DNA from 3 places in the Streptomyces sp. RLA012 genome. Region 3 is predicted to be linked to each of the others. Evidence: predicted binding sites of a transcription regulator. Region 3 holds the regulator's gene; each other region holds the start of a gene.
The links. The regulator HspR, encoded in region 3, represses chaperone genes until heat shock. The targets are predictions, from matches to a motif close to TTGAGNNNNNNNNNCTCAA.
Positions count from the first base shown of each region.

Region 1: lon (endopeptidase La) is a predicted target of HspR. The motif match lies at 3,369-3,387, and genes of this name have one in related genera.
Region 2: dnaK (molecular chaperone DnaK) is a predicted target of HspR. The motif match lies at 4,013-4,031, and genes of this name have one in related genera.

Region 1 covers NZ_JBWDPA010000002.1:3,834,147-3,840,274, forward strand. Annotated here, with positions in the region: gene RV986_RS17280 (MarR family winged helix-turn-helix transcriptional regulator) at 130-648, opposite strand; gene lon (endopeptidase La) at 908-3,346, opposite strand; gene RV986_RS17290 (ATP-binding protein) at 3,635-4,204, opposite strand; gene RV986_RS17295 (zinc ribbon domain-containing protein) at 4,350-6,128, opposite strand, start outside.
Region 2 covers NZ_JBWDPA010000002.1:2,122,662-2,128,789, forward strand. Annotated here, with positions in the region: partial or broken gene RV986_RS09895 (4a-hydroxytetrahydrobiopterin dehydratase) at 1-90, opposite strand, end outside; gene RV986_RS09900 (helix-turn-helix domain-containing protein) at 262-1,104, shown strand; gene RV986_RS09905 (helix-turn-helix domain-containing protein) at 1,160-2,026, shown strand; gene dnaK (molecular chaperone DnaK) at 2,089-3,966, opposite strand; gene RV986_RS09915 (OsmC family protein) at 4,133-4,558, opposite strand; gene RV986_RS09920 (vWA domain-containing protein) at 4,689-6,128, opposite strand, start outside.
Region 3 covers NZ_JBWDPA010000002.1:5,436,258-5,442,385, reverse strand. Annotated here, with positions in the region: gene RV986_RS24865 (MraY family glycosyltransferase) at 1-406, shown strand, start outside; gene dnaK (molecular chaperone DnaK) at 502-2,367, shown strand; gene grpE (nucleotide exchange factor GrpE) at 2,364-3,035, shown strand; gene dnaJ (molecular chaperone DnaJ) at 3,069-4,253, shown strand; gene RV986_RS24845 (heat shock protein transcriptional repressor HspR) at 4,258-4,704, shown strand; gene RV986_RS24840 (PA14 domain-containing protein) at 4,796-6,128, opposite strand, start outside.

The sequences.
Region 1 (6,128 bases), 1.6 Mb from region 3:
GGTTCGTCCCGGCGCCCGTCCTCGTCCCCGTCCCCGCTCCCCGTCTCGGTCTCCTGCACGTCAGCACCGTACCCGGAGACCGAACGCGAGAGCCCCGACGGACACGGCCCGCTCCCCCCGCCGCTCCACCTACTTCTCCATGCCCCGGTTCAGCTGGTGCAGCAGCCGCGCCAGCTCCGCGACCTCGCGGGGGTCCCAGTGGGCGAGCTCGCTCACATAGCGGGCGCGGCGCGCCTCCCGCACCTGACCGACGCGGCTGCGGCCCTCGTCGGTGAGATGGACGAGCCAGGCACGCCCGTCGGCGGGGTCGGGCTCCCGGGCGACCAGACCGAGGTCCTCCAGGGCGCGCAGCTGACGGGACATCGTGGCCTTGCCGACACCGATGTAGGCGGCCAGCTCCGTGGCGCGCTGACGGCCCCACTCGTCGAGACGTACGAGGAGGCCGTAGGCGGCGGACTCCAGGTCCGGATGCACCTCGCGGGCCATCTCCCCCTGATTGGCACGGGCACGGCGCAGGAACACCGTCAACTCGCGTTCCAGGGAGAGGAACTCGGGCTCCGCGACGACCCGCGCGGCGGGCTGCTCCGCGCCTCTGCCCGACGCGTCGGATCCGGCCGGACGTCGGCCTCCGTTCCCGTCCTCGTACACGTCAGCCCCTCACCCGGTTTCCCGATCCTGAACATTTCCGCCGAAGGTGGCCCCGGCCACAGCTCGGTCAGTATTCCGCAGGCGTGGAGCGACGGCAGCCCGCGCCCCCCACCTCACGCACCGACGGCCGACGGACAACGGCGCACGGACGACGGCGCATGGACAAAGGCACGGACAAAGGCCGGCGGTATGGCGAAGGCCCGGGCCTCCCTCACGGGACCCGAGCCTTCACTCATCCAGTGGCGTCCTCCCCCAGTGCTTAACGCCTGGGAGGTGCCCCCATCGCCGCCACGGGAACCTCCGACGTCGCGCCGTTCGTCGCCGGCGACAGCGCCAGCTCCAGGACCTGGCGGACGTCCGTGACGGCGTGGACGTCGAGCTTCTCCAGGACCTCGGCCGGGACGTCGTCCAGGTCGGCCTCGTTGCGCTTCGGGATGATCACCGTGGTGACACCCGCCCGTTGTGCGGCGAGCAGCTTCTGCTTCACCCCGCCGATGGGCAGGACACGGCCGGTCAGCGAGACCTCGCCCGTCATCGCCACGTCCGTACGGACCAGGCGGCCGGAGAGCAGCGAGGCCAGCGCCGTCGTCATCGTGACGCCCGCGCTCGGACCGTCCTTGGGGACCGCGCCCGCCGGGAAGTGGATGTGCACGCCCCGGTCCTTCAGGTCGCCCACCGGCAGTTCCAGCTCGGCGCCGTGCGAACGGAGGAAGGAGAGCGCGATCTGCGCCGATTCCTTCATCACGTCACCCAGCTGACCGGTCAGGGTCAGACCCGCCGCACCCGTCTCCGGGTCGGCCAGCGACGCCTCCACGAAGAGGACGTCACCGCCCGCGCCCGTCACGGCCAGGCCGGTGGCGACACCGGGCACCGCCGTGCGGCGCTCGGCCGGGTCCTGGGCGGACTCGGGCACGTGGTGCGGCCGCCCGATGAGCCCGCGCAGATCCTCGTCGGTCACCGTGAACGGCAGCTCCCGCTCACCGAGTTCGTGCTGCGCGGCGACCTTGCGGAGCAGCCGGGCGATGCCCCGCTCCAGGGTGCGTACGCCCGCTTCCCGGGTGTACTCCCCGGCCAGCTTGCGCAGCGCGCTCTCGTCGAGCGTGACCTCGTCCTTCTCCAGACCGGCCCGCTCCAGCTGACGCGGCAGCAGGTGGTCCCGCGCGATGACGACCTTCTCGTCCTCGGTGTATCCGTCGAGCCGGATCAGCTCCATACGGTCGAGCAGGGCCTCCGGGATGGCTTCGAGGACGTTCGCGGTCGCCAGGAACACGACGTCGCTCAGGTCCAGCTCCACCTCCAGGTAGTGGTCCCGGAAGGTGTGGTTCTGGGCGGGGTCGAGGACTTCCAGCAGCGCCGCGGCCGGGTCGCCGCGGTAGTCGGAGCCCACCTTGTCGATCTCGTCGAGCAGGACCACCGGGTTCATGGACCCGGCCTCCTTGATGGCGCGGACGATACGGCCGGGCAGCGCGCCGACGTACGTACGCCGGTGTCCGCGGATCTCGGCCTCGTCCCGTACGCCGCCGAGCGCGACCCGCACGAACTTGCGGCCCATCGCGTGGGCGACGGACTCGCCGAGCGAGGTCTTGCCGACGCCGGGCGGACCGACGAGCGCGAGCACGGCACCGCCGCGTCGCCCGCCGACGACGCCGAGCTCGCGCTCGGAACGCCGCTTGCGCACGGCCAGGTACTCGGTGATGCGTTCCTTCACGTCCTGCAGACCTGCGTGCTCGGCGTCCAGGATGCCCTTGGCGCCCTGGATGTCGTACTCGTCCTCGGTCCGCTCGTTCCACGGCAGTTCCAGGACGGTGTCGAGCCAGGTCCGGATCCAGGAGCCCTCGGGCGACTGGTCACTGGACCGCTCCAGCTTGTCGACCTCCTTGAGGGCGGCCTCGCGGACCTTCTCGGGGAGGTCGGCGGCCTCGACGCGGGCGCGGTAGTCGTCGGACTCCTCGCCGTCCTTCGCGTCGCCGTTCAGCTCGCGCAGTTCCTTGCGGACCGCTTCGAGCTGGCGCCGCAGCAGGAACTCGCGCTGCTGCTTGTCGACGCCTTCCTGTACGTCCTTGGCGATGGACTCGGCGACGTCCTGCTCGGCGAGGTGCTCACGCAGTTGCTCGGTGGCGAGCTTCAGCCGGGCGACCGGGTCGGCGGTCTCCAGCAGCGTGACCTTCTGCTCGGTGCTCAGGTACGGCGAGTATCCGGAATTGTCGGCGAGCGTGGAGACGTCCTCGATCGCCTGGACGCGGTCCACGACCTGCCAGGCGCCGCGCTTGCGCAGCCAGCTGGTGGCGAGGGCCTTGTACTCCTTGACCAGTTCGGTGACGTGGCCGGGCAGCGGGTCCGGCACGGTCTCGTCGACCCGCGTCCCCTCCACCCACAGGGCGGCACCGGGACCGGTCGTCCCCGCGCCGATCTTCACCCGTCCACGCCCTCGGATGAGCGCGCCCGGGTCGCCGTCGGCCAGCCGGCCGACCTGCTCGACGGTGCCGAGCACACCGGTGCTCGGGTACACCCCGTCGATGCGGGGCACCAGCAGCACCTTCGGCTTGCCGGGTTCCGTCCGGGCGGCGGCCTGGGCTGCCTCCACCGCGGCACGTACATCGGCGTCGTTCAGGTCCAGCGGAACAACCATCCCGGGCAGCACGACCTCGTCGTCGAGCGGCAGCACAGGCAGAGTGAGCGATGTGGACGTCGAAGCCATGATCTCCCCTTCGGCATTCAAGTTGAGCTATGCCGACTCAATGCAGGTGAGCCCTTGAATGTTCCCCGGGGGCTGTTCGCTCTGAGCGATCGCCCCGTGACGGGGCGGTGGCCTGCGGCTTTCGCTCGTCCGCCGGTGTGTCGGAGGCGCACGTGTCAGGCGTGTGGGGATCAGGCGTGCAGGGATCAGGCGCGTAGGGATCAGGCGCGTAGGTATAAGGCGTGTACGTATAAGGCGCGACCCCCCGATCATGTTCCGAGGCGCCGGGTGAATTCCTGTGCCAGTTCGTCACCGGCCGCCGTGACCGCGCGGGTGACCAGGGGGCCGAGGAGGAAGCGGTGCACGGACTCGGCGAGCGCGGGCTACGGCCCGCACAGCGTGCGATCCGTGCAGGTCATCAGGTGGGTGGCGGTAGGCGCGGCATTCAGCACTTCGCCGAGTTCCAGTGCCGGGCAGCCGACGTCGTCCAGCAGAAGCCGGAACTCCAGCCCTGTCATCAGCCGCCGCAGCTCGGTCGTCCCTGGCCGGTATCTGGGTGCGTCGTAGCACGCCTCGAACAGGGTCTTGCAGTACGTCTCCGGAATCACGGTCCGTAGCCGGGAGGAAGACCACCCGCTCGCCTTCCGCGGCCGGCCGATGGGCCACTTTCCGCAGCAGCGTGCTCTTACCCATACCGGCCGGCCCGTGGAGCTGCACCGGCCCGCCCCCGGCCACGGCCCGGACGATGTCGGCCGTCTCCTCCTCGCGCCCGACGACGTCCTCGGCAGGTCTGGGCAGCAGCGTCGGGTCCTCCCGCACGACGGGGCGGGGCAGCCGCTCCGGCTGGATCACGGTCACCGACGAGTGCGCACCCGACATCTGGATGAGGTGGTGTCCGACGGCTATCTGTCCCGTGACGTCCCGCCCGACCTCGATCTTTATCTCCTCGGCCACGGTCTCCCCCGTCCGCTGGACCGGTGGCCGCCCACACCGGGACTCCGCTCGGGGCAGAAAGCGTCTCTGATCAGCTTAGGGAAACGTAGTCAGGTGTATCGCCTGGTATGGGTTCCCACGATGGAGGGGAGGCATGGACGTGCAGGTGGAAACCCGCGCCCAGGACTGCCCCTCGCGGACGGTGTGTGCTGATCGTCGTCACGCCCTGGTTCCGGAGGGCCGCACGAGGCAGTCTCCGGACCGTGTGAACGTGTCCCTCCGGACACTGGCCCGCCGAGGCGGAGGAGGGCGTCCGGCGTCGCCTGGGCGTCGGACATGCTGCTTGTCGCCGAGTCGGTCCCGTTTTGGACCTGTCCTGGCCGGTCTGGGGGGCAGCCGGTGTGACGACCGCCCTGGTTTCGAGTGTGTCCACCACGGAGCGGATCACCATCGTGCCGCCGGCACGGTCGGTGACCGTCTTTGCCTGGTGGGTGAGGCCTCGTGCGACGATCCGGCGCCAGGCGCCCTGGTCCCGGTCGCCCTGCCAACTGCATGACGGGCAGATCGCCCACTTCCAGCCAGGAACAGTCGGCCGGTCGGGAGACTTGCGGTGGCGCAATGGAACCAGGCACTGCGGGCAGTGCCTGGAGGTGTTCCGGGCCGGGACCGTCACCACGGCGATGCCGACCTCGGCGGCCAGATGGCGCATCCGCTCCACAATCTGCCCGCGCACCGTCTGCGACATGCGGGTGTTGTGGTTGCGGCCCATACCCCGGGCCTCCATGGAGCGGAGATCCTCGATGTAGAGGGCCGTGGCCCCGGCAGCGATCGCCTGGTCCACGGCCCACCGGGCGGCCGACCACGCCAGAGCGTCATTGAGATTCGACCGGCGGTCAGACACATGACGGATCTCGTCGGCGAGGATCTGCCGCTTGTCTGCCAGGTGGTGCCGTTCACCGCTGCCGATGAGCCGGTCGTACTGGTCAGTCCTGGTGTGCAGGTACTCGGACTGACGGCGCAGGCGGTGCTGCTTCGACAGGACGCCGGATGCACGGAACATGCCGCCACTGCCGAGGGTGGTGATCTTTCCGTCGTCGTGGAGCCGGGCGGCACCCGCACTGAGCAGGGTGTTCAGGCCCCAGTCCACGCCAAGGGCGACCGCGTGGCCGGTGCGCTGCGTCTTCGGAACGGCATGCGTGTAGGCAAGGTCGGCATGTACGGCGCCCTGGTGGACACGCAGGGCAGGCAGGTGCAATACCGCACCGGCGGGAACGGTCGGGGGCAGCGTGATCGGGCAGGCCACCCACGTCCAGTCCGCATACGACTGCGGATCCGGGCGGATCGGCAGTTGCAGCCGCAGCAGCGCCCGGCCTGGCTCATCGCCGCGCTCGATGGTGGCCTGCTGGCTGTCACAGGCGGACAGAAGCAGCATGCGGGCAATCCGGGGAGCGCCTTCCAGCTCGAAGACATCCACCGGCATCCGGTCGTGCTTCTTATGAAAGGAGACGACCTGCCGGGTGCGGGACGTGATGAGGCTGGACGGCAGCAACTGGCCACCAGGCACCGCCTCACGGACGGCATCCCACTCCTCGGCAGTGCGCTTCTTCGGATCGGCAGGCCACGCCTTGAGGACGCCGACGGCCAGATCCGATCGCCACTTCACGGAGCGCAGGGTGCGTCCAGCCTGCTCCTGGGCCATGCGGACGATGCGGTCATTGACCTTCGCGTCAGGCTTGACGGTCCAGCCCAGGCGGCGCAGGGCCATCCAGGCATTCGACGGCAGCTTCTGCCCACCCGCGTCCACGCCGGAGGCCAGCGAGTTCACGTCGAGACTGTTCCAGTGCTCGCCCAGCAGACCGGCGACCATGCC
Region 2 (6,128 bases), 3.3 Mb from region 3:
GCGGGCGAGGCGGTCGCCGTCCAGCGACCAGCCGGGCAGCTCCGCGAGCTGCTCCTCGATCTCCTTCTGCGACAGGGGTCCGACGGGCATGACCTCGCTCCGTTCTTCGTACGGTGGGGATGCGGTGGGGGCTGTTGTTCAGCCTGCCACACTCCCCCGACCAGGGCTCTCCGACGCCCGTCCCGTCCCTGGGGGCTCCGCCCCCAAGAGCCCCGGTCGTCCGGCGTTCGTTCGGGGGCGTTCCTCGGTTACGGTCGGCGTATGCCCATCGTCGCGTCCAGTCCGAGCAGACCCTCGACCAACCCCGCAGGCAAGGGCATCGGCCCCCTGCTGCGCGACTGGCGAGAACGCCGCCGGGTCAGCCAGCTGGAGCTGGCGCTGCGCGCGGACTCCTCGGCCCGGCACATCAGCTTCATCGAGACCGGCCGCTCCCGTCCGAGCGAGGAGATGGTGCTGCGGCTCGCCGAACACCTCGACGTCCCCGTGCGGGAACGCAACGCGCTGCTCCTGGCGGCCGGCTACGCGCCCCACTACCCGGAGACCCCGCTCGACGCCCCGTCGATGGACGCCCTGCGCCAGGGCGTGGAGTGGCTGATCCAGGGCTACGAGCCCTACCCGGCCCTGGTGGTCGACGCCACGTACACCGTGCTCGCCGCCAACAGGGGCATCGCGATGCTCCTGGAGGGCGTCCCCGAGTCGCTGCTCGTGCCGCCGCTGAACGCGATGCGGCTGACCCTCCACCCGGAGGGCCTGGCGCCCCGCATCCGCAACCACCGCGAGTGGCGGGACCACCTGCTCGCGCAGATGGAGCGGCAGATCGCCCTGGACCGCTCCGAGCCGCTGCGCGAGCTGTACGAGGAGGTGGCCGCGTACCCCGTTCCGGACGTGGCCGCCGAGCCGGCCGGGGAGACGGCCGACGCACCGGTGACCCCGTACTTCGCGCTGCCCCTGCGGATCGAGCACGACGGGCGCGTCCTGTCCTTCGTCTCCTCCATCTCCACCTTCAACACCCCCATGGACGTCACGGTCGCCGAGCTGGCCATCGAGACCTTTCTGCCCGCGGACCCGGCCACGGTCAAATACCTTCAGTCACTGATGCCTTGACGGAGCGTCGTCGATCCGTTTGAGTGGAGCCTTCGGCGCTTGGGGAGGGCGTGGCGTGAGTGAGCGGCGGGCAGCGCCCACCGTGGGCCAGGTGGTGCTCGGGCGACGGTTGCAGGAATTGCGGGAGGCCACGGGCCTCAGGCGTGAGGAGGCCGCGCGTGTGCTGCGCGTCGCCCCGGCGACCGTGCGGCGGATGGAGATGGCCGAGGTCTCCCTCAAGATCCCGTACCTCCAGGTGCTGCTGACGACGTACGGCGTGGCGGACACCGAGGTGGCCGCCTTCGTGGCGCTGGCCGAGGAGGCGAACCAGCCGGGCTGGTGGCAGCGGTTCCACGATGTGCTGCCGGACTGGTTCAGCATGCATGTCAGCCTGGAGGGCGCCGCCCGGATGATCCGGTCGTACGAGCCGCACTTCGTGCCCGGGCTGCTGCAGACCGAGGAGTACGCGCGCGCCGTGCTGGAGGCCGGGACGGTCGGGCAGACGGGACCCGAGGCCATCGAGCGGCATGTGACGCTGCGCATGACCCGGCAGAAGCTGCTGCTGAGCCGAAGACACCGGCCGCACCTCTGGGTGATCATGGACGAGACCGCGCTGCGGCGGCCGGTGAGCATCCGGGGCGAGGTCATGCGGGACCAGATGGACCGGCTGCTGCGGGAGATGGAGAGCGAGGACATCACCGTCCAGGTCGCGGAGTACGCGAGCGGCCCGCACCCGGGCACGTACACCTCCTTCGCCCTGTTCCGCTTCGCCGAGCCCGAGCTGCCCGACATGGTCTACAGCGAGTACCTGACCGGTGCGGTCTACCTCGACTCCCGGCACGAGGTGGCCATGCATCTGGAGGTACTGGACCACATGTCGGCCCACGCCGCCTCGGTGCCCCGTACGAAGGAGATCCTGCGGGAGGTCCGGGACTCCTACTGAGCCCGGCGGGCGATCCTGCCGCGCCCACCGGGCACACTCCGGCCGGGCCCATGAAGGGACTGCTACGCCTCGCCGCCCCTCGCCTCCCCGTCCTCGCCCTCGTCCTCGTCCACGATCTCGGCGTCCACCACGCCCTCCGCCGCCGCCGCGTGCTCGGCCGCGCCCGGCTCGTCCCGGGGTGCCTCCTGGGCCTGTGCGTACATGGCCTGGCCCATCTGCTGGCTGACGGCGGCCAGCTTCTCCACTCCGGTCCGCAGGGCGGTGGTGTCGGTGTCGGATTCCGCCAGGAGGCGCTTGAGGTCGGCGATCGCGGACTCCACCTCCGGCCTCGTCCCGGGCGGGATGCGCTCGTCGTTGTCGCGCAGGAACTTCTCGGTCTGGTAGACGAGTTGCTCGGCCTGGTTGCGGGTCTCGGCGGCCTCACGGCGCGCACGGTCCTCGTCGGCGTACTGCTCGGCCTCGCGCATCATGCGGTCGATGTCGTCCTTGGGCAGCGCGGAGCCGCCGGTGACGGTCATCTTCTGCTCGCGCCCGGTGGCGAGGTCCTTCGCGGAGACGTGCATGATGCCGTTGGCGTCGATGTCGAAGGCGACCTCGATCTGCGGGACCCCGCGCGGCGCGGGCGGCAGCCCGGTGAGGTCGAAGACGCCGAGCTTCTTGTTGTACGCGGCGATCTCGCGTTCGCCCTGGTAGACCTGGATGCCGACCGACGGCTGGTTGTCGGTGGCCGTGGTGAAGATCTCCGAGCGCCGGGTCGGGATCGTCGTGTTGCGCTCGATGAGCCTGGTCATGATGCCGCCCTTGGTCTCGATGCCGAGGGACAGCGGGGTGACGTCGAGAAGCAGGACGTCCTTCACGTCCCCCCGGATGACACCCGCCTGGAGAGCCGCGCCGAGCGCCACGACCTCGTCCGGGTTGACGCCCTTGTGCGGCTCCTTGCCGGTGAGCTCCTTGACCAGGTCCGTGACCGCGGGCATCCGGGTCGAACCGCCGACCAGGATGACGTGGTCGATCACGGCGAGCTTGACGCCCGCGTCCTTGACCGCCTGGTGGAAGGGCTGCTTGCAGCGGTCGAGCAGGTCGGCGGTCAGCTCCTGGAACTGGGCCCGTGTCAGTCTCTCTTCGAGGTGCAGGGGGCCGTCGGCGGTGGCGGTGACGTAGGGCAGGTTGACGGTGGTCTCGGTGGAGCTGGACAGTTCGACCTTGGCCTTCTCGGCGCCCTCGCGCAGCCGCTGCAGCGCCATCTTGTCGTGCCCGAGGTCGATGCCGTGGGCGCTCTTGAAGCGCTGCGCGAGGTGTTCGACGATCCGCTGGTCCCAGTCGTCGCCGCCGAGCCGGGTGTCGCCGTTGGTGGCCTTGACCTCGATGACGCCGTCGCCGATCTCCAGGAGCGAGACGTCGAAGGTGCCGCCGCCCAGGTCGAAGACGAGGACGGTCTGCTCCTCGCCCCGGTCGAGCCCGTACGCCAGCGCGGCGGCGGTCGGCTCGTTGACGATCCGCAGCACCTTCAGGCCCGCGATCTCGCCCGCCTCCTTGGTGGCCTGGCGCTGGGCGTCGTCGAAGTAGGCCGGCACGGTGATCACGGCGTCCGTGACGTCCTCGCCGAGGTAGGCCTCCGCGTCCCGCTTCAGCTTCTGCAGCACGCGCGCCGACAGCTCCTGGGCGCGGTAGCGGGTGCCGTCCACGGTGCCGTTCTCCGGGAAACGCCAGCTCGCGTCGCCCATATGACGCTTGACCGAGCGCGCGGTGCGCTCCACGTTCGTCACGGCCTGCCGCTTGGCGACCTCGCCCACGAGCACCTCGCCGTTCTTGGCGAAAGCCACCACGGAGGGGGTGGTGCGCGCGCCCTCCGCGTTGGTCACCACGGTGGGGTCGCCGCCTTCGAGCAGGGCCACCACCGAGTTCGTCGTACCGAGGTCGATCCCGACCGCACGTGCCATGTCCGTCCCCTTCCGCCAGGGCGCTGCCCACCTCCAAGCACAAAACTTGAGTGCGTTCTTGTCAATGGGGCGGGCGTGTCAAGGGGAGGGGCGTGCCGAGGCGGCCCGGACATGACGGCGCCGCGGGCCCTGCGCGGGGACCGCGGCGCCGTACTGCTCCCGGACGTCAGGCCAGCTTGGCCGAGAGGGTGATCGTCGTACCCGTCAGCGCCGCGCTGACCGGGCAGTTCTTCTTCGCGTCCTCGGCCGCCGCGACGAAGCCGTCGTTGTCGAGGCCCGGCACCGTGCCCTCGACGGTGAGGTGGATGCCGGTGATGCCCTCGCCGGGCTGGAAGGTGACGTCGGCGTTGGTGAGGAGCTTGGTGGGCGGGGTGCCGGCGCCCGCGAGGGCGTGCGACAGCGCCATGGAGAAGCAGCTGGAGTGGGCGGCGGCGATCAGCTCCTCGGGGCTGGTCCTGCCGTTGGCGTCCTGCGCCCGCGACGCCCACGTCACCGGCTGCTGGCCGATGCCGGAGGAGTCGAAGGTGACGACGCCGTTGCCCTCGAGCAGGTTGCCTTCCCACACGGTGTGTGCGGTGCGCGTGGTTGCCACGATGAATCCCTTCGATGAGGTCCCGTTTTCGGGGTCCGTGCGCCCCATCCGATCACACCCGCACGCGACTTACCCAGAATGACGGCTCACCGGGACCGCGAAGAAGGTTCCCCGCTGCCGCGAAGGCCGTTCACCGCACCCGGAAGACCGGTCCACGCGCCGTGAAGGGGAGCCGGGCGCCCTGCGGAATGAGATAGGCGTGCTCGCGCCGCACCCGCAGCACGTCGCACCAGCCGTCCGTGATGACCAGCACCGGCGCGCCCGGCGGGAAGTCGTCCGCGCGCTGCAGCAGATCGATGCCGGGCTGCAGCACCGTACCGCCGCGCCCGTGCACCCGTACCCGACCGGCGATCTCGGTGACCGGAAGATAGCCCGCGTCGTGCGGCGCCGCGTCACAGAACACCACCCGCGCGGCCGGTACGTCCCGGGCCTCGGCGTACGAGGCGATGGCGCCCAGCGCCTTGCCGAGCAGCGTGCGTTCCATGGAGCCGGAGGTGTCGAGGACGACGCCGAAGGTGCAGCGGGCGATCTCCTCGGGCGGGAAGTAGCGCCCCGCTCGCGGGATGTCGGGGGTCGAGGCCTGGCGCCGCGAGGGGCGCGCGTAGGTCCGTACGGGCTCGGGGCGGGGCACGAACTCGTCGAACCAGCGGGCCAGTCGGGCGTCCCAGGGCAGCGGCGGGTGGTTGAGGGCGCGGATCTCCTCGACCAGCCCGCCCGGCAGATAGCCGCGCTGCTGCTGCTCGTGCAGGTCGAAGCCCTGGCTCAGACCACGCCGGTAGAACTCGTCCAGGTCCACATAGTCGCGCGGGGAGCCGAGCGGGCCGCCGAGGATGTCGCCCACGCCCTTGCCGCGCAGGGTGGACAGCCGGCGCATCCGGCGCAGGTCCCTCGCGATCCGGTCGTACACCTCCTCCGCCGACAGATCCTTCAACTCCGCGTCGTACAGCAGCCCTTCGGGCATCGTGCCGACCTGCATCTCGCACAGCCAGCCGTTGATGACGTAGTCGGCGGCGATGTTGAACAGGTACGGGTCGCGGGTGCCGCAGCGGTCGCCGTGGCGCAGGGCGGCGTGCAGCATCTCGTGGGCGAGGACGAAGCGCCATTCCTCGTCCTCGAACCGGCGCAGCGGGTTGACGTAGATCTCGCCGGCCTCCGCGTTCACGGCCGCGACGGAGATGTCGTACGCGCGGGCCAGTTCGGCGTCGGCGACCAGGGTGATGCCGGCCGCGATGCCGCCGAGCAGCGGGTAGGAGGAGATGAACCAGCTCAGCGCCCGCTCCCACGGCTGCAGCCGGGTGGGCCCGCCGCGCATCGAGCCGCGGCGGCCACCGGCCACGTCCATCGCCGTGGCCACGGTGCGGGTCAGGGCGTGCGCGAAGTTGAGCTGCCAGTCAGGGGCCTGGCCGCCCTTCCAGGTGTCCCACGGCACCAGCAGCTGGTCCGGTTCACCGCCGGCCGTACCGCAGCGCTCGTACGGGGCCGGAATTCCCTCGCGCCGCCAGCGGGCGGCGAGCTGCTCCTCGTCGCCGTCGGGGTACGACGGCGGCAGGTCCTCGGGGGTGAGGCCGAT
Region 3 (6,128 bases):
GGCCGGGGCGGGCGTGGGGGCCGTGTTCGCGCTGACGGCCGTGGCGAGCGTCGATGTCGTCCTGGTCCTGGTGTCACGGCGGCGGGCCGGGCGTCCGCTGCTGCGCGGTGCCCCGGACCATCTCGTGCACCGGCTGCGTCGTCTCGGGGTCACGCCCCAGGGGGCCGTGGTCGTCGTCGGGGTCACCGGCTTCGCGGGTGCACTCGTCGGAATACTGATCGACCTGGGATGGGTTGACGCGACGGCCGCCCTGGGGGTGGCGGGCGGCGCCTGCGCGGCCGTACTGGCGCTCCTTCGGGTTCCTGCGTACGGGGTACGGCGCATCCCTGGCCCTACGGCGCGGATGCCGGTGAAGACGCAGGTCGGAGTACCTGCTCAGACACACCTGCGCGTAAGGAACAGATAAGACTTGAGTCCCTTCGACTCAGGTCTGTTGACCGGGCGTCGGCCATCGTGCACACTTGAGTCCGTTCCACTCAAGTCATTGCTGGAGGAATTGAAATGGCACGTGCGGTCGGCATCGACCTGGGCACGACTAACTCCGTCGTCAGCGTTCTTGAAGGCGGCGAGCCCACCGTCATCACCAACGCAGAGGGCGCCAGGACCACGCCGTCCGTCGTCGCCTTCGCCAAGAACGGCGAGGTGCTCGTCGGCGAGGTCGCCAAGCGTCAGGCGGTCACGAACGTGGACCGGACGATCCGGTCCGTCAAGCGTCACATGGGCACGGACTGGAAGATCGAGCTCGACGGGAAGAACTTCAACCCGCAGCAGATGAGCGCGTTCATCCTGCAGAAGCTCAAGCGGGACGCGGAGGCGTACCTCGGTGAGAAGGTGACCGACGCGGTCATCACCGTCCCGGCGTACTTCAACGACTCCGAGCGCCAGGCGACGAAGGAGGCCGGCGAGATCGCGGGCCTGAACGTCCTGCGCATCGTGAACGAGCCCACGGCCGCCGCCCTCGCGTACGGCCTGGACAAGGACGACCAGACGATCCTCGTCTTCGACCTCGGCGGCGGCACCTTCGACGTGTCCCTCCTGGAGATCGGTGACGGCGTCGTCGAGGTGAAGGCGACCAACGGCGACAACCACCTCGGTGGTGACGACTGGGACCAGCGGGTCGTCGACTACCTGGTGCAGCAGTTCCGCTCCGGTCACGGCGTGGACCTGGGCAAGGACAAGATGGCCCTGCAGCGCCTCCGTGAGGCCGCCGAGAAGGCCAAGATCGAGCTGTCCTCCTCCACCGAGACCTCGATCAACCTGCCGTACATCACGGCCTCCGCCGAGGGCCCGCTGCACCTGGACGAGAAGCTCACCCGCGCCCAGTTCCAGCAGCTCACCGCGGACCTGCTGGAGCGCTGCAAGACGCCGTTCCACAACGTCATCAAGGACGCGGGCATCAACCTTTCCGAGATCGACCACGTCGTTCTCGTCGGTGGCTCCACCCGCATGCCCGCCGTCGCCGAGCTCGTCAAGGAGCTGACCGGCGGCCAGGACGCCAACAAGGGCGTCAACCCGGACGAGGTCGTCGCCATCGGCGCCGCCCTGCAGGCCGGTGTCCTCAAGGGTGAGGTCAAGGACGTCCTGCTCCTCGACGTCACCCCGCTGTCCCTCGGCATCGAGACCAAGGGCGGCATCATGACGAAGCTCATCGAGCGGAACACGACGATCCCGACCAAGCGGTCCGAGATCTTCACCACCGCCGAGGACAACCAGCCGTCCGTCCAGATCCAGGTCTACCAGGGCGAGCGCGAGATCGCGGCGTACAACAAGAAGCTCGGGATGTTCGAGCTGACCGGGCTGCCGCCGGCGCCGCGCGGTGTCCCGCAGATCGAGGTCGCCTTCGACATCGACGCCAACGGCATCATGCACGTCACGGCCAAGGACCTCGGCACCGGCAAGGAGCAGAAGATGACCGTCACCGGCGGCTCCTCGCTGCCGAAGGACGAGGTCGACCGGATGCGCCAGGAGGCCGAGCAGTACGCGGACGAGGACCACAAGCGCCGCGAGGCCGCCGAGACCCGCAACCAGGGCGAGCAGCTCGTCTACCAGACCGAGAAGTTCCTCAAGGACAACGAGGACAAGGTCCCGGGTGACGTCAAGACCGAGGTCGAGGCCTCCATCGCCGAGCTGAAGGAGAAGCTCAAGGGCGAGTCCGCCGAAGGTGACAACACAGCCGAGATCCGCACCGCCACGGAGAAGGTCGCCGCGGTCTCGCAGAAGCTGGGCCAGGCCATGTACGCCGACGCCCAGGCCGCGCAGGCGGCCGGTGGCCCCGAGGGTGCCCCCGGTGCCGAGCAGGCCAAGGCCGATGACGATGTCGTCGACGCCGAGATCGTCGACGAGGACCGCAAGGACGGTGCCGCGTGACGGAGGAGACCCCGGGCTTCGAGGAGAAGCCCGACGTCCCCTCCGGCGCCACCCCTGACGACGCCGAGCCGCAGGCCGCCACCCCCTCCACGGAGGAGGCGGCGGCCCCGGCCGGGGACGCATCAGCAGCAGCACAGATGGCCGGTCTGACCGCCCAGCTGGACCAGGTCCGTATGGCGCTCGGTGAGCGCACGATGGACCTCCAGCGGCTCCAGGCCGAGTACCAGAACTACCGCCGTCGGGTCGAGCGCGACCGGATCGCGGTCAAGGAGATCGCCATCGCGAACCTCCTGACCGAACTCCTGCCCGTGCTCGACAACATCGCCCGCGCGCGGGATCACGGCGAACTGGTCGGCGGCTTCAAGTCGGTGGCCGAGTCGCTGGAGACCGTCGCGGCGAAGATGGGCCTCCAGCAGTTCGGCAAGGAGGGCGAGCCCTTCGACCCGATGATCCACGAGGCCCTGATGCACTCGTACGCGCCGGACGTGACCGAGACGACGTGCGTGGCGATTCTGCAGCCGGGGTATCGCATCGGCGAGCGCACCATCCGCCCCGCACGGGTGGCGGTCGCCGAACCGCAGCCGGGGGCGCAGACGGTCAAGGCGGACGCATCGGAATCCGCGGAGACCGCCGACGACAAGGAGACCGGTGGCCCGGACGAGGGCTGACCTTGAACGCATGAGAGAGGAGGGACGTCGGGGATGAGCACCAAGGACTTCATCGAGAAGGACTTCTACAAGGTCCTCGGCGTTCCCAAGGACGCCACCGAGGCCGAGATCAAGAAGGCGTACCGGAAGCTCGCCCGCGAGTTCCACCCGGACGCCAACAAGGGCAACGCCAAGGCCGAGGAGCGCTTCAAGGAGATCTCCGAGGCGAACGACATCCTCGGTGACCCCAAGAAGCGCAAGGAGTACGACGAGGCCCGCGCCCTCTTCGGCAACGGCGGCTTCCGTCCGGGGCCCGGCGCGGGCGGCGGCAACTTCAACTTCGACCTGGGCGACCTCTTCGGAGGCGGCGCCCAGGGCGGAGCGGGCGGGGCCGGCGGCTTCGGCGGCGGCATCGGTGATGTGTTCGGGGGCCTGTTCAACCGCGGCGGCACGGGCACCGGCACCCGGACCCAGCCCCGGCGCGGCCAGGACATCGACACCGAGGTCACCCTGAGCTTCACCGAGGCCGTGGACGGGGCGACCGTCCCGCTGCGGATGACCTCCCAGGCGCCCTGCAAGGCCTGTTCGGGCACCGGCGACAAGAACGGCACACCCCGCGTGTGCCCGACCTGTGTCGGCACCGGCCAGGTCGCGCGCGGCTCCGGCGGCGGCTTCTCCCTGACGGACCCCTGCCCGGACTGCAAGGGCCGCGGTCTGATCGCGGAGCACCCCTGCCTGGTCTGCCAGGGCTCGGGCCGCGCGAAGTCGTCCCGGACCATGCAGGTCCGCATCCCGGCCGGGGTGAGCGACGGCCAGCGGATCCGGCTGCGCGGCAAGGGCGGACCCGGCGAACGGGGCGGCCCGTCGGGCGACTTGTACGTCACGGTCCATGTGGACGCCCACCCGGTCTTCGGCCGCAAGGACGACAACCTCACCGTCACCGTGCCCGTCACCTTCGTGGAGGCGGCACTCGGCGGCGAGGTGCGCGTGCCCACCCTGGGCGGCCCCCCGGTCACCCTGAAACTGCCCCCGGGCACGCCCAACGGCCGTACGATGCGGGCCCGTGGCAAGGGCGCGGTCCGCAAGGACGGCACCCGCGGCGACCTCCTCGTCACCGTCGAGGTCGCGGTCCCCAGGGATCTGTCGGGCAAGGCTCGCGACGCCCTGGAGGCGTATCGCGAGGCAACCGCGGAAGAGGACCCGCGGGCGGAGCTGTTCCAGGCCGCGAAGGGAGCATGAGCAGATGGACGGCCGTCGTCGGAACCCCTATGAACTGACCGAGGAGACCCCGGTCTACGTCATCTCGGTGGCGGCCCAACTCTCCGGCCTGCACCCGCAGACCCTGCGCCAGTACGACCGCCTCGGCCTGGTCTCCCCCGACCGCACGGCCGGGCGCGGCCGGCGCTACTCGGCCCGCGACATCGAACTGCTCCGCACGGTGCAGGCGCTGTCCCAGGACGAGGGCATCAACCTGGCCGGCATCAAGCGCATCATCGAACTGGAGAACCAGGTCGCCGCCCTCCAGTCCCGCGTCGCGGAGCTGGAGTCGGCCCTGGACGGCGCCGCCGCGGCCATGCAGCAGCGCGAGGCCGCGGTGCACGCCTCGTACCGCCGCGACCTGGTCCCGTACCAGGAGGTCCAGCAGACCAGCGCGCTGGTGGTGTGGCGCCCGAAGCGCTCGCCGGACTAGTACCCGCGCAGCGCAATCAGTACCCGAGCAGCACAAGGGGCCCGGAGGTCACGACCTCCGGGCCCCTTGTGTGTCCGCGTGCGCTCCTGGCTCAGGTCAGCGCGTGATCGCCGATCGGCGCCGATTCCGTCCCGTCCGCGTGGACGGCCGTGACCCGGTAGTACAGCGCGCTGTCGCTCTTCGCCGTGGGGTCGTCGTACCAGTACGCGTTCGCGTCGAGCGGGGTGTCCGTGAGCCGGACGTACGTCGCGGAGGCCGGATCCCAGCGGTAGACGTGGAAGCCGGTCGCCGCGCCCTGCGGGTCCGCCTCCGGCTGGTAGCTCCACTGGAGGGCGACGGGCCCGCCGAAGGGGTAGACCGCCAGCCAGCCGAACGGCGAGCCGTCCTCCGGGGTGGACTCGGTGGGCCGCATGTCGAGCTCGGTCACGTCCGCCACGGCCACGCCGGCGGCGGTCGGGGCGAGGCTGTTGCCGTCCTTGTCCACCGCGACGACCGCGTAGCGGACCTGCTCGCCGTCGGGCAGGGTCCGGTCGACGTTCTGGGACCACACGGTGCCGTACACCAGGCGGTCGGTGATGTCCGTGTAGGTCCACCTGCCGTCGGCGTACGTGCCCCGGTGGACCGCGTAGTGGTCGACGTCCCCGGCGGTGCTGTCGTTCCAGTCCAGCTTGACGCCGTTTTCGACGGGGGTCGCGGTCAGACCGGTCACCGGGCCGGGCGCGGTCCAGTCGCCGGTGTGGTGCACGGTGACCGCGGCCGATGCGGGGCCGGTGTTGCCGCGGTTGTCGAGGGCGCGGACCCAGTAGGTGTGGGAGGTCGAACGCGCGAGCCCGGTGTCCTCGAAGGAACCGGCGGCGGTGCCGATCCGGGCGCCGTCGCGGTAGACCTCGAAGTCGGCCAGATCCGCGTCCTTGTTGCCGTTCCGGGACCAGGTCAGCGTGACGCCGCGTTCCCCGTCGACGGCCTTCAGGTCGCTCGGGACGAAGGTCGGCGGGGTGTGGTCGTAGGTCAGGAACTCGGCGGTGCCCGACACGGCCGACTCGTTGCCGCGGGTGTCGACCGCCGTGACGACGTAGTAGTACGTGCGACCGGTCGCGGGCGGTGTCTCGCTGTAGCCCCCGCCGATCGGCGCGGAGCCGCTGACCAGGTTCGCCGCCGTGCGGGCGACGGGCTTGGCGGTGGAGCGGTAGACCCGGTAACCGGCCAGGTCGGGTTCGCGGTTGGAGTCCCAGAACAGCTGCACCTTGCTCACCGGGCCGGCGGCCCAGTTGTCCTCGACGCCCTTGGGCGCGGCGGGCGCCGTCTTGTCGGTCGTGGTGACCGGCTTGTCGGCGGTGCCGGCCGACTCGTTGCCCGCCCTGTCGTAGGCGCGGACCTCGTAGTAGTACGTGTCGCCGGTGGCGGGAGCGGCGTCGGTGTACGAG